DNA from 2 places in the Streptomyces sp. NPDC058619 genome. Region 2 is predicted to be linked to the other one. Evidence: riboswitches for the same ligand, from Rfam matches in the RefSeq annotation. Region 2 holds a riboswitch; the other holds the start of a gene.
The links. A riboswitch is a leader RNA that binds a small molecule or an ion and turns the genes downstream of it on or off. The one in region 2 is predicted to bind ZMP and ZTP.
Positions count from the first base shown of each region.

Region 1: another riboswitch for ZMP and ZTP. It lies ahead of glyA (serine hydroxymethyltransferase); the one in region 2 lies ahead of ACFWTC_RS11670 (bifunctional 5,10-methylenetetrahydrofolate dehydrogenase/5,10-methenyltetrahydrofolate cyclohydrolase).

Region 1 is NZ_JBHXQN010000001.1:122,232-128,262, reverse strand. It holds gene ACFWTC_RS00630 (hypothetical protein) at 1-237, shown strand, start outside; gene ACFWTC_RS00625 (glutathionylspermidine synthase family protein) at 251-1,453, shown strand; gene rocD (ornithine--oxo-acid transaminase) at 1,536-2,741, opposite strand; ZMP/ZTP riboswitch at 2,861-2,951, shown strand; gene glyA (serine hydroxymethyltransferase) at 2,986-4,254, shown strand; gene trpS (tryptophan--tRNA ligase) at 4,484-5,497, shown strand; gene ACFWTC_RS00605 (2'-5' RNA ligase family protein) at 5,583-6,031, shown strand, end outside.
Region 2 is NZ_JBHXQN010000009.1:21,824-27,854, reverse strand. It holds gene ACFWTC_RS11685 (hypothetical protein) at 1-508, shown strand, start outside; gene ACFWTC_RS11680 (RNA polymerase sigma factor) at 496-2,082, opposite strand; gene ACFWTC_RS11675 (class I SAM-dependent methyltransferase) at 2,298-3,059, opposite strand; ZMP/ZTP riboswitch at 3,117-3,210, shown strand; gene ACFWTC_RS11670 (bifunctional 5,10-methylenetetrahydrofolate dehydrogenase/5,10-methenyltetrahydrofolate cyclohydrolase) at 3,272-4,117, shown strand; gene ACFWTC_RS11665 (MAB_1171c family putative transporter) at 4,209-5,405, opposite strand; gene ACFWTC_RS11660 (NAD(P)/FAD-dependent oxidoreductase) at 5,402-6,031, opposite strand, start outside.

The sequences.
Region 1 (6,031 bases), on a different contig from region 2:
GGCCTCCTCGCGGCCACGCTCGTGGCCTGCGGGAGCAGCGACGAGCCCGACAAGCGGTGCGCGTCCCGCTCCACGCTGGAGAAGCTGAACAACAAGGAGTGCAAGAGCGGCGGCCGCGGCGCGTACTACTACGGCGGCTCCGTCGTCGCCGGCAAGGTCTCCGGCGGCAGCTTCGACAAGTCGGCCGTCACCCGCGGCGGCATCGGCGGCAGCAAGTCCGGAACCAGCGGCGGCTGAGGAACCCAGAACCATGAAGCGGCACACCATCGAACCCCGCCCCGACTGGCAGAAGACCGTCGAGGAGCAGGGGCTGATCTACCCCCTCACGCGCTACCCCGACGACTCGCTGCGCCCCTACTGGGACGAGAGCGCGTACTACTCCTTCACGCTCCCCGAGGTGGAGGCGCTGGAGAACGTCGTCGAGGAACTGCACGCCATGTGCCTGGCGGCGGCCGCGCACATCGTCGAGAACGACCGCTTCGCCGACCTCGGCATCACGGACCCGAAGGTGGCCGCGCTGGTCGCCGAGTCCTGGCGCCGCCGCGCCGACCAGCCGTCCCTCTACGGACGCTTCGACCTGCGCTACGACGGCGCCGGCGGCCCGGCCAAGATGCTGGAGTACAACGCCGACACCCCCACCTCCCTGGTGGAGGCGGCCAGCCCGCAGTGGTTCTGGATGGAGGAGCGGTTCCCCGGCGCCGACCAGTGGAACTCCCTCCACGAGCGGCTCGTCGAGGCCTGGCGCCGGCAGGCGGAGCTGCTGCCGCCCGGCCCGCTGCACTTCGCGCACTCCGAGACCGACGAGCTCGGCGAGGACCTGATGACGGTCGCCTACCTCCAGGAGACCGCCGAACAGGCCGGCATCGACACCCAGGCGCTGTCCGTCGAGCAGATCGGCTGGGACAGCCTGTCCGGCCGGTTCGTGGACGAGAAGCTCCGCTTCATCCGCAGCTGCTTCAAGCTGTACCCGTGGGAGTGGCTGGCCGCCGACGAGTTCGGCCCGCAGGTCCTCGGCACCTACGACCACGGCGGCGGCACCGGCAGCACCTGCTGGATCGAGCCGGCGTGGAAGATGCTGCTCTCCAACAAGGCGCTGCTCGCGGTCCTGTGGGAGCTGTTCCCGGAGCACCCGAACCTGCTGCCCGCCTACCTCGACGGCCCCCGCGAGCTGGCCGGACCCGGATCGGGCGGGTACGTGGCCAAGCCGCTGCTCGGCCGCGAGGGCGCCGGGGTCACCCTCCACGTGCCGGGCGGGGGCGGGGAGCCCTTCGTACCGGAGGAGGGGGAGCGGTACTGCTTCCAGGGCCTGGCCCCGCTGCCCGACTTCGACGGCAACCGGGTGGTGCTCGGCGCGTGGGTCGTCGAGGACGAGGCGGCGGGACTCGGCATCCGCGAATCCGCGGGGCCGGTCACGGACGAGTACGCCCGCTTCCTGCCCCACGTGATCCTCTGAGCGGCCGCGGCCGCGGCCGCGGCGGCCCGGCCGGTCCGGTCCGGGCCCGCCGGGCCGTCCTGGCCGGCCCGGCCGGGTCCGGCTAGGAGGAGAGGACCGACCGGAGCTGCTCCAGCCCCCAGTCCAGGTCCTCCTTGGAGATCACCAGCGGCGGGGCGATCCGGATCGTCGACCCGTGGGTGTCCTTCACCAGCACCCCCCGCTCCATCATCTTCTCGGAGATCTCCCGGCCGGTCCCGCGCGCCGGGTCGATGTCCACGCCCGCCCACAGCCCGCGCCCCCGCACGGCGGTCACCGCGCCGCCGCCGACCAGCACGTTCAGCTCCCGGTGCAGGTGGTCGCCCAGCTCGGTGGCCCGCTGCTGGTACTCGCCGGTCCGCAGCATCGCGACGACCTCCAGCGCCACTGCGCAGGCCAGCGGGTTGCCGCCGAACGTCGAGCCGTGCTCCCCGGGCCGGAACACCCCGAGCACGTCCCGGTCGGCGACGACGGCCGAGACCGGGACCACGCCGCCGCCCAGCGCCTTGCCCAGGAGGTACACGTCCGGGACGACGCCCTCGTGCTCGCACGCGAAGGTTCTGCCGGTCCGGCCGAGGCCCGACTGGATCTCGTCCGCGATGAACAGCACGTTCCGCTCGCGCGTCAGCTCCCGTACGCCCTGGAGGTAGCCCGGCGGCGGCACCAGCACCCCCGCCTCGCCCTGGATCGGCTCCAGCAGCACGGCGACGGTGTTCTCGGTGACGGCCGCGGCGAGCGCGGTGAGGTCGCCGTACGGGACGATCTCGAAGCCCGGCGTGTACGGCCCGAAGTGGTCGCGGGCGTCGTGGTCGGTGGAGAACGAGACGATCGTCGTGGTCCGCCCGTGGAAGTTGTCGGCGCAGACCACGATCTTGGCGTGCCCGTCCGGCACGCCCTTGACCTCGTACCCCCACTTGCGGGCGGTCTTCACCGCCGTCTCGACCGCCTCCGCGCCCGTGTTCATGGGCAGCACCATGTCCTTGCCGCACAGCGCGGCCAGTTCGGTACAGAAGTCGGCGAAGCGGTCGTGGTGGAAGGCGCGGGAGGTCAGCGTGACCCGCTCCAGCTGCGCGCGGGCCGCGTCGAGCAGACGGCGGTTGCCGTGGCCGAAGTTGAGCGCCGAATAGCCGGCGAGCATGTCGAGGTAGCGGCGCCCCTCCACGTCGGTCATCCACGCGCCTTCCGCGGAGGCGACGACGAGGGGCAGCGGGTGGTAGTTGTGCGCGCTGTGCGCCTCGGCGGAGCGGATGGCATCAGCAGTTGTCGACACGGGGTCTCCGATCGTCCGTCTTGCCGGGTGAGCAGGTGACGAGGGTGGCGTCACAGTCTTATCGTCGCTCGTATTGCGGACGCGGAAACCTCCCGTGCGGCGCGCCCGCTAGGGTGAGCGGCACGCACGGCGACTGGCGCACGGAGAAACGACTCCGGGGGAGTCGTGCGCGCAGATCCGCACACAGGGCCGCTCGCCTGGGCCTCGCGGGGTACCGATCCCCATCGACCCCGGAGGAGCCCGCATGTCCGCGAGCCGCCATCCCGCCCTGTCCGCGACCGACCCCGAACTGGCGTCCTTCGTCGCGGCGGAGGAAGTCCTCCAGGCGCAGACCCTGCGCCTGATCCCCAGCGAGAACTACGTGTCCGCGGCCGTCCTGGAAGCCTCCGGGACGGTGCTGCAGAACAAGTACAGCGAGGGCTACCCCGGCCGCCGCTACTACGAGGGCCAGCAGAACATCGACCGCGTCGAGGCCCTCGCCGTCGAGCGGGCCAAGGGCCTGTTCGGGGTGGACCACGCGAACGTCCAGCCGTACTCCGGCTCCCCGGCCAACCTGGCCGTCTACCTCGCCTTCGCGAAGCCCGGCGACACCGTCATGGGCATGGCCCTGCCGATGGGCGGCCACCTCACGCACGGCTGGGGCGTCTCGGCGACCGGCTCGTGGTTCCGCGGCGTCCAGTACGGCGTGCGCCCCGACACCGGGCTGATCGACTACGACGCCGTACGGGAGCTGGCGCTCGCCGAGCGGCCGAAGCTGATCTTCTGCGGCGGCACCGCGCTGCCCCGCACGATCGACTTCGCCGCCTTCGCCTCGATCGCCGAGGAGGCGGGCTCGGTCCTGGTCGCGGACGTCGCCCACATCGCGGGCCTGATCGCGGGCGGCGCGCACCCGTCCCCGGCGGACCACGCCGACGTCATCTCCACGACCACGCACAAGACCCTGCGGGGCCCGCGCGGCGCGATGCTGATGTGCCGGGAGGAGCACGCCAAGGCCATCGACAAGGCCGTCTTCCCGGGCCTCCAGGGCGGCCCGCACAACCAGACGACGGCCGGTATCGCCGTCGCCCTCCACGAGGCGGCGCAGCCCTCCTTCACGGCGTACGCGCACGCGGTCGTCGCCAACGCCAAGGTGCTGGCCGCGGCCCTGCTGGAGCGCGGCTTCGACCTGGTCTCGGGCGGCACGGACAACCACCTGATCCTGATGGACCTCACCTCGCGGGGCGTTGCGGGCAAGGTCGCCGCCAAGGCCCTCGACCGGGCGGGCATCGTCGCCAACTACAACACCGTCCCCTTCGACCCGCGCAAGCCGTTCGACCCCTCGGGGGTGCGGATCGGCACGCCGTCGCTGACCTCCCGCGGCCTGACCGCCGCGCACATGCCGGCGGTGGCGGACTGGATCTCCCGCGCGGTGGACGCCGCCGCCAAGGGCGACGAGCCTGCGCTCGGCGCGATCCGCGCGGAGGTCGCGGACCTGATGGCCGCCTTCCCGGCCCCGGGCCTGCCGTTGTCCTGACCCGCGGAGCCGTTGCCGGGGCACTGCCCCGGACCCCGCGCGGGCACGTCTCGCCGGCGTCGGCACTGCGCGGTGGCGCAACGCAAAGCGGTCGCTCGGCCGGGGCGGGATCCGGCCGCCGCGCTACCGCCCGGTACCCGTGCGGGGCCGGGCGGGGCAGCGGCGCGACCCGGGAGGTTCCGGCCAGCGGCGGACCGGAGCCCGCCCCCGCACCTGAGAGAATGGGGCCATGGCTTCTGATCGTCCTCGCGCGCTCTCCGGCATCCAGCCCACCTCCGGTTCGTTCCACCTCGGGAACTACCTCGGAGCCATCCGCCAGTACGTCGCCCTCCAGGAGACGCACGACGCCTTCTACATGGTCGTCGACCTGCACGCGATCACGATGCCGCAGGATCCCAACGACCTCCGCGCGAACACCCGGCTCTCCGCCGCGCAGCTGCTCGCCGCCGGCCTGGACCCCGAGCGCTGCACGCTCTTCATCCAGAGCCACGTGCCGGAGCACGCGCAGCTGGGCTGGGTCATGAACTGCATCACCGGCTTCGGCGAGGCCGGCCGGATGACCCAGTTCAAGGACAAGTCCGCGAAGCAGGGCGCGAACAACGCCACCGTCGGCCTGTTCACGTACCCGATCCTCCAGGTCGCCGACATCCTGCTGTACCAGGCGAACGCCGTCCCGGTCGGCGAGGACCAGCGCCAGCACATCGAGCTGACCCGCGACCTGGCCGAGCGCTTCAACCAGCGCTTCGGCCAGACCTTCACCCTCCCCGCCGCGCACATCGTCAAGGAGGTCGCGAAGATCTACGACCTCCAGGACCCGTCGATCAAGATGTCGAAGTCGGCCTCCTCGCCCAAGGGCCTCATCAACCTCCTCGACGAGCCCAAGGCCACCGCGAAGAAGATCAAGAGCGCGGTGACGGACACCGGGGCCGAGGTCCGCTTCGACGCCCAGGACAAGCCCGGCGTCAGCAACCTGCTCACCATCTACTCCACCCTCACCGGCGAGACGATCCCGTCCCTCGAAGAGAAGTACGAGGGCAAGGGCTACGGCGCGCTGAAGACCGACCTGGCCGACGTCATGGTCGATTTCGTCACACCGTTCAGGCAGCGCACCCAGGAGTACCTGGACGACCCGGAAACCCTGGACTCCCTCCTGGCCAAGGGCGCGGAGAAGGCCCGCGCGGTCGCCGCCGAGACCCTCGCCCAGACGTACGACCGCCTCGGTTTCCTGCCCGCCAAGCACTGACCGGACAGAGGGCCCTGGCGAGATCGGGGGTGCTGCCGCCACACTGGGCGGCAGCAGTCCAACCAGACAGACGGAGGAGAGACACGTGGGGACCGTAACGCTCGGCGTTTCGATCGCGGTCCCGGAGCCGTACGGCAGCCAGCTCCAGCAGCTGCGCGCAGGCTTCGGGGACGCTGCCGCGCACGGCATCCCCACGCACGTCACCCTCGTGCCGCCGACCGGGGTCGAGGCGGACCGGCTGCCGCAGATCCGGGCCCACCTGGCCCAGGTCGCGGCCGCGTTCCGCGCCTTCCCGATGCGGCTGTCCGGGACGGGGACCTTCCGCCCCCTCTCGCCGGTGGTCTTCGTCCGGATCGCCGAGGGCGCCCCGGGCTGCACCCGCCTCCAGGGCGAGGTCCGCGACCCGTCGGGGCCGCTCAGCCGCGAGCTGGCGTTCCCGTACCACCCCCACGTGACGGTCGCCCACGGGATCTCCGAGGAGGCGATGGACGTGGCGTTCGAGGCGCTCGCCGACTACGCGGCCGAGTGGCTCTG
Region 2 (6,031 bases):
ACGGTCCTACGCGCGCCCGGCACGCCGCCAGGCCTCGACCCCGGACATTCCCCGCGCGGGCCGGTACTTCCCGCCCGAGGAGGTCGCCCGCTGCACCTTCGGGGTGGTGCTCGACACGTCGGCGTCGATGAACGCCGGCCTGCTCGGCAAGGCGCTCGGCGCGATCGCCTCGTACGCGGAAGCCCGCGACGTACCGGCGGCACGCGTCGTCTTCTGCGACGCGGCGCCGTACGACGCGGGCTATCTGCCCCCGACCGACATCGCGGGCCGGGTACGGGTCCGGGGACGCGGCGGCACCGCCCTGCAGCCGGCGATGGACCTGCTGCAGCGGGCGGAGGACTTCCCGCCCGGCGCCCCGGTGCTGGTGATCACGGACGGACAGTGCGACACCCTGCGGATCCGGCGCGAGCACGCCTTCCTGGTTCCGCAGGGCGCCTCCCTGCCGTTCACCCCCCGGGGGCCGGTGTTCCGGCTGGCCCGGGAGGCCGGGCCGACTCAGTCGAGGTAGTCGCGCAGCACCTGCGAGCGCGACGGGTGGCGCAGCTTCGACATGGTCTTGGACTCGATCTGGCGGATGCGCTCACGGGTGACCCCGTACACGCGGCCGATCTCGTCCAGCGTCTTCGGCTGGCCGTCGTTGAGGCCGTAGCGCATGGAGACCACGCCCGCCTCGCGCTCCGAGAGCGTGCCCAGGATCGACTGGAGCTGCTCCTGGAGGAACGTGAAGGACACCGCGTCCGCGGGCACGACCGCCTCGGAGTCCTCGATGAGGTCACCGAACTCGCTGTCGCCCTCCTCACCCAGGGGGGTGTGCAGGGAGATCGGCTCACGGCCGTACTTCTGGACCTCGATGACCTTCTCGGGGGTCATGTCCAGTTCCTTGCCCAGCTCCTCCGGAGTGGGCTCGCGGCCCAGGTCCTGGAGCATCTGGCGCTGCACGCGGGCGAGCTTGTTGATGATCTCGACCATGTGCACGGGGATGCGGATCGTGCGCGACTGGTCGGCCATGGCACGCGTGATCGCCTGCCGGATCCACCAGGTCGCGTACGTGGAGAACTTGAAGCCCTTGGTGTAGTCGAACTTCTCAACGGCGCGGATCAGACCGACGTTGCCTTCCTGGATCAGGTCCAGGAAGAGCATGCCGCGGCCGGTGTAGCGCTTGGCGAGGGAGACCACGAGGCGGAGGTTGGCCTCCAGCAGGTGGTTCTTCGCCCGGCGGCCGTCCGCGACGAGGATCTCCAGCTCGCGCTTGAAGGCGGGCTTGTGGTCCTCCTCCTCTTCGAGCTTGTACTCGGAGAACAGGCCCGCCTCGATGCGCTTGGCGAGCTCGACCTCCTGCTCGGCGTTGAGGAGCGGCACCTTGCCGATCAGCTTCAGGTAGTCCTTGACGGGGTCGGCGGTGGCACCGGCCACCATGACCGTCTGCGCCGGGGCGTCGTCCTCGTCGTCGTCGGACAGGACGAAGCCCGCGGTGCCGCCGGGCTTGGGGGTCTCCTCCTCGGCCTCGTCGGCGGGGTCCTCGGCCGCCCAGTCCTCGCCGACGGCGGGGGTCTCGCCCTCGTCGGCGTCCTTGGCACCGGTCTTCTTGGCGGCCGCGGCCGTCTTCTTCACGGCCGTCTTCTTGGCGGCGGTCTTCTTGACCGTGCGCTTCTTCGGCTCGGCGGCGGCGTCCGCCGTCACCTCGTCCTCGGTCGCGGCGGCCGGCGAAGCGGATATCGCCGCAGCGGTGGCCGCGGCCGCGCTGGCCGAGGTCTTGCGCGCGCCGATGGGGCGGGGCGGAGCCGCCGCCTTCTTGGTCACGGCGCGTGCCGGGGCGGCGGCCGCCTTGCGGGGCTTCTTGGCCGCGGCCTTGGTGGCGGGGGCCGCGCTGACGTGAAGGGCGACACCCTCCTCGTCCAGAACCTGGTTCAGGCTGCGCAGGACCCGCTTCCACTGGTCCACCGGGATGCGACCGGCCTCGAAGGCCTGGCGCACGTCGTCACCGTTGATGTGACCCTGCTCGCGGCCGCGCTCGACGAGCGCGACGAGGGCCTCCGATTCGGCGATCTCCGGAGGGAACGTACGGGACGGGCTGAGCGACACAAGGAGCCTCTCGTTGCGAACAAATAAGGGGTGGGCGGGACATCATCGCGCGAACTCGGGAAACAGACCCGAGGGGGGTCTGTATTCCGGGGCCGCGCGAGGACACCTGTCGGTTCATCGCATGCCCGAGTCGATTCGTTACGCGCTGAATTGAGTGACCTGCGCCACGCTGTGGCCGCGCAACCGATCCGGCGTGGATCCGTCCGCCCATTTCGTCAGCCCGTTTTGCGGGCTTCGATCAGGAATCGGGCGGTCTGCGCGACGAACGGGCCGTCGCTTTCGATCTGTTCGTGCAGCTCGCGCAAGCGGTCCCGGTACTGCCCGACCGTGAAGCCGGGCACCATCCAGATCACCTTCCTCAGAAAGTAGATCACGGCTCCGATGTCGTGGAACTCCGTCCGCAGCCGCTCGGAGCGCAGCTCGACGACTTCCAGGCCCGCCCCGGCGGCCGCGGCGACCGCGTCGTCGGGGTGCCGGCCGCGCCGGACCCGCTCCGGCTGCGGGCCGAGGAAGAACTCGACGAGCTCGAAGACGCTCGCCGGACCGACCTGCTGGGAGAGGTACGCGCCGCCCGGCCGCAGGACCCGCGCGATCTCTTCCCACCACACGGTCACCGGATGCCGGCTGGTCACCAGCTCGAAGGCCTCGTCGCCGAAGGGCAGCGGCGGCTCGTCGGCGTCCGCGACCACCGCCGCGCCCAGCGGGTGCAGCAGCCGGGTCGCCTTCTCGATGTTGGGCGGCCAGGACTCGGTGGCGACCGTCAGCGGGGGCAGGGGACCGGCCCCGGCGAGCACCTCGCCGCCGCCGGTCTGGATGTCGAGGACGGACCCCACGCCGGCCAGCCGCTCGCACAGGAGCCGCTGGTAGCCCCAGGAGGGGCGCTGTTCCGTGGCCCTGCCGTCGAGCCACGAGAAGTCCCAGCCGTCCACAGAGACGGATTCGGCCTCGGCGACAAGATGGTCGAAAGTGCGCGTCATGCCTCGATCGTCCCAGGCCTCGGACCGGGTAACCACCGGATATGTCGACTACAGTGGGCGGCGGGCCGTGACTGGCGTTCGGGTGGATCACCACCGGGGAGCGGCCCGGCGTACGCGTGTACGCCGACTGCCGCGCGCCTGGGCGAACCGCTATCCCGCAGCGACGTTCAGGAGACCCCGTGACGACTGCCCAGACCGCCGGTGCCCAGCTCATGGACGGCACCGCACTCGCCCGCCGCATCTCGGAGCGGACCGCCGAACTCGCGGCCGCGATCACCGGCCGCACCGGCACCGCGCCCTGCCTCGCGACCGTGCTGGTCGGCGAGGACCCCGCGTCGGTGACGTACGTCCGCATGAAGCAGAAACGCTGTGCCAAGGCCGGCATCACCTCCCGCCACGTGGAGCTGCCGGCCGAGACCACCACCGAGGAGCTGGTGGCCGCCCTCACCGCGCTCTCCGCGGACCCGGAGGTCAGCGGCATCCTGCTCCAACACCCCGTCCCGCACCACATCGACGAGCGCGCCGCCTTCGAGGCCATCGCCCCCGGCAAGGACGTCGACGGGGTCACCATGCACTCCTTCGCCGCCATGGGTTTCGGCCTGCCGGGCTTCGACTCCTGCACCCCCGGCGGCATCATGCGCCTGCTGGAGGCCTACGACGTCGACCTCACCGGCAAGCACGCCGTCGTCGTCGGCCGCAGCGCGATCCTCGGCAAGCCGGCCGGGATGCTGCTGCTGGAGCGCCACGCCACCGTCACCTACTGCCACTCCCGCACCGTCGACCTCCCGTCGATCGTGCGCCAGGCGGACGTGCTGGTCGCCGCCGTCGGCAAGGCCGAGTTCATCCGGGGCGAGGACATCAAGCCGGGCGCCGTGGTCCTGGACGCCGGGTACAACGAGGGCAACGTCGGCGACGTCCACTTCGAGTCGGCCGCCGCCCGCGCCTCGCTGATCACCCCGGTGCCCGGCGGGGTCGGCCCGATGACCATCGCCGTCCTGCTGGAGCAGACCGTACGGGCGGCCGCCGAGCAGGCCGGGCTGGACCTCGCGGACCTCTGACCCCCTCCGCGCGCACCGCGCACGGCGAACGCCCCGGGCCCTTCGGTCCGGGGCGTTCCGTATCCGGGGGTAACCCCCGCGGGCGGGGCGCTCACGGGGGCGCCCGGGGCGGCCTGACGCCCCCCGGGCGCCCCTGCGCGGCGCCGCCGCGCCCCCGGGCGGCCGCGACGACGGGGGAGCAGCGGAACTCGCGCGCCAGGTCGGTCAGGGCCTGGCAGTCCAGCCGGTACGGCTCCGGGGGCGGGTCCTCCCCGGCGGCCCGGCCGCGGCAGGCGGCGGCGAGCACCGCCGCGTCCGCGACGACGGCGGCCCGCTCCTCGCCTAGGCCCTGGGCGCGCGCGGCCCGGTACGCGGCGCACCGGACGGCGGGATCGAACCAGCGTGCGAGGGCCAGGATCCCGTCGTCGATCACGGACTCCCGGTGGATCAGGCGGATGCCGACCGGTGACCACCAGTTCATGGGGACCGTCCGGACCTGGGACGCGGCGAACCCGCGCAGCTCCTTCCACAGCGGGTGCAGCCGCCGGTACTGGCTGAAGTCCCGCCAGGCCGCCGACCCGCCGATCAGCGGCACGATGAAGCCGGAGCCCACCATCAGGGCCGCCGCCGAGGCCAGCGGCGGCGCCAGGTCCGTGGACAGCCGGTCCCAGTCGCGGCCGGTCCAGCGGGCGCAGAGCGCCGCCCACTTCGCCGCGTTGTAGCCGAGGTCCAGCAGCCCGCCCAGCACGATCAGGGCCAGGCCGGTGCGCAGCGGGCGCAGCGAGGGGTCGGCGTGCCGCAGCCACATCCCGCACAGCCCGGTCAGCGCCGAGGTGCCCACGGTGTGCGCCAGCAGGTAGCAGACGATCATCTCCCGGATCCACGGGGTGTTGGCGTAGTACGTGTCCAGGTCCCGGAGCCGTTCCACCGGCGCGTCGCCGATCACGAACAGGACGACGATCAGCAGGGTGACGGTGCCGAACACGGCCACCGTCAGCCGGGTGGCCCGCCGCACCGCGGCCGGCGGACCGCCGGCCCAGTGCAGCACCAGGACGACGCACGACCCGGAGAAGGCGGTCAGCGTGCCGAACACCAGCGGGGCCGAGAAGTTGACCACGCCGGTGAGGCGGTTGACCGCGGCGATCGTCGGCGGCGCCGCGAGGACCATGACCAGGCAGCCGACCAGCAGCAGCGCGCACACGGCCCGCATCAGCGGCTGGTCCCAGCCGCGGCGCAGCGTCGGCAGCTTGACGAGCAGGACCAGGCTCAGCACCGCGCCCGGCGCGTAGAGGATGACACCGTCCGTCATCGGGCCCGGCCGACGGGGTCGGCGGGGCCCGCTTGACCGGCCGCCTCACCCGCCCCGGGTTCGGGATCCGGAACGGGCCCGGTGGCGGCGGTGTGCACGGCTGCGGCGGCGCCACCGACGGTGTGCAGGGCCCCGGCCGTCGAGCCCGCCACCGGTGCGGCCGCCGCCGTCGAGCCCGCCGCCGGTCCGGCCGCCGGTCCCGCCGTGTTCCCGGTACCCCGGGGCCCTGCGGCCTCGCGGTCGAGCCCGGCGACCGTGCGTTCGGCCGCGGTCAGCGGCGGAGCCTTCAGCGCGCCCCGCTCCGAGGCCCGCAGGACCTGCCACACCACCGACGGGCTCAGCCAGTGCGTCGGCGCGCTGCTCATCGTGATGACCTGGAGGAAGGCGGCGGTCAGCGTCTCCCGGGTGGTCGCGCCGGTCATCAGCCGGCTGACGTACGCGTTGAGCACCCCGGCGCCGGCGCGCGGCTTCATGCCCGTGGCGCCCGGGTAGAGGATGTCCTGCGAGGTCGCCAGCTCCCACGCGGTGCCCACCTGCGGGGCGATCGCCCGCTGCGCGTCGCGGCCGAAGCCGGGGTGGGCGAGCCCCTTGGCGCGGAGCAGGGCGCGGACGGCGAGCAGCCCCTT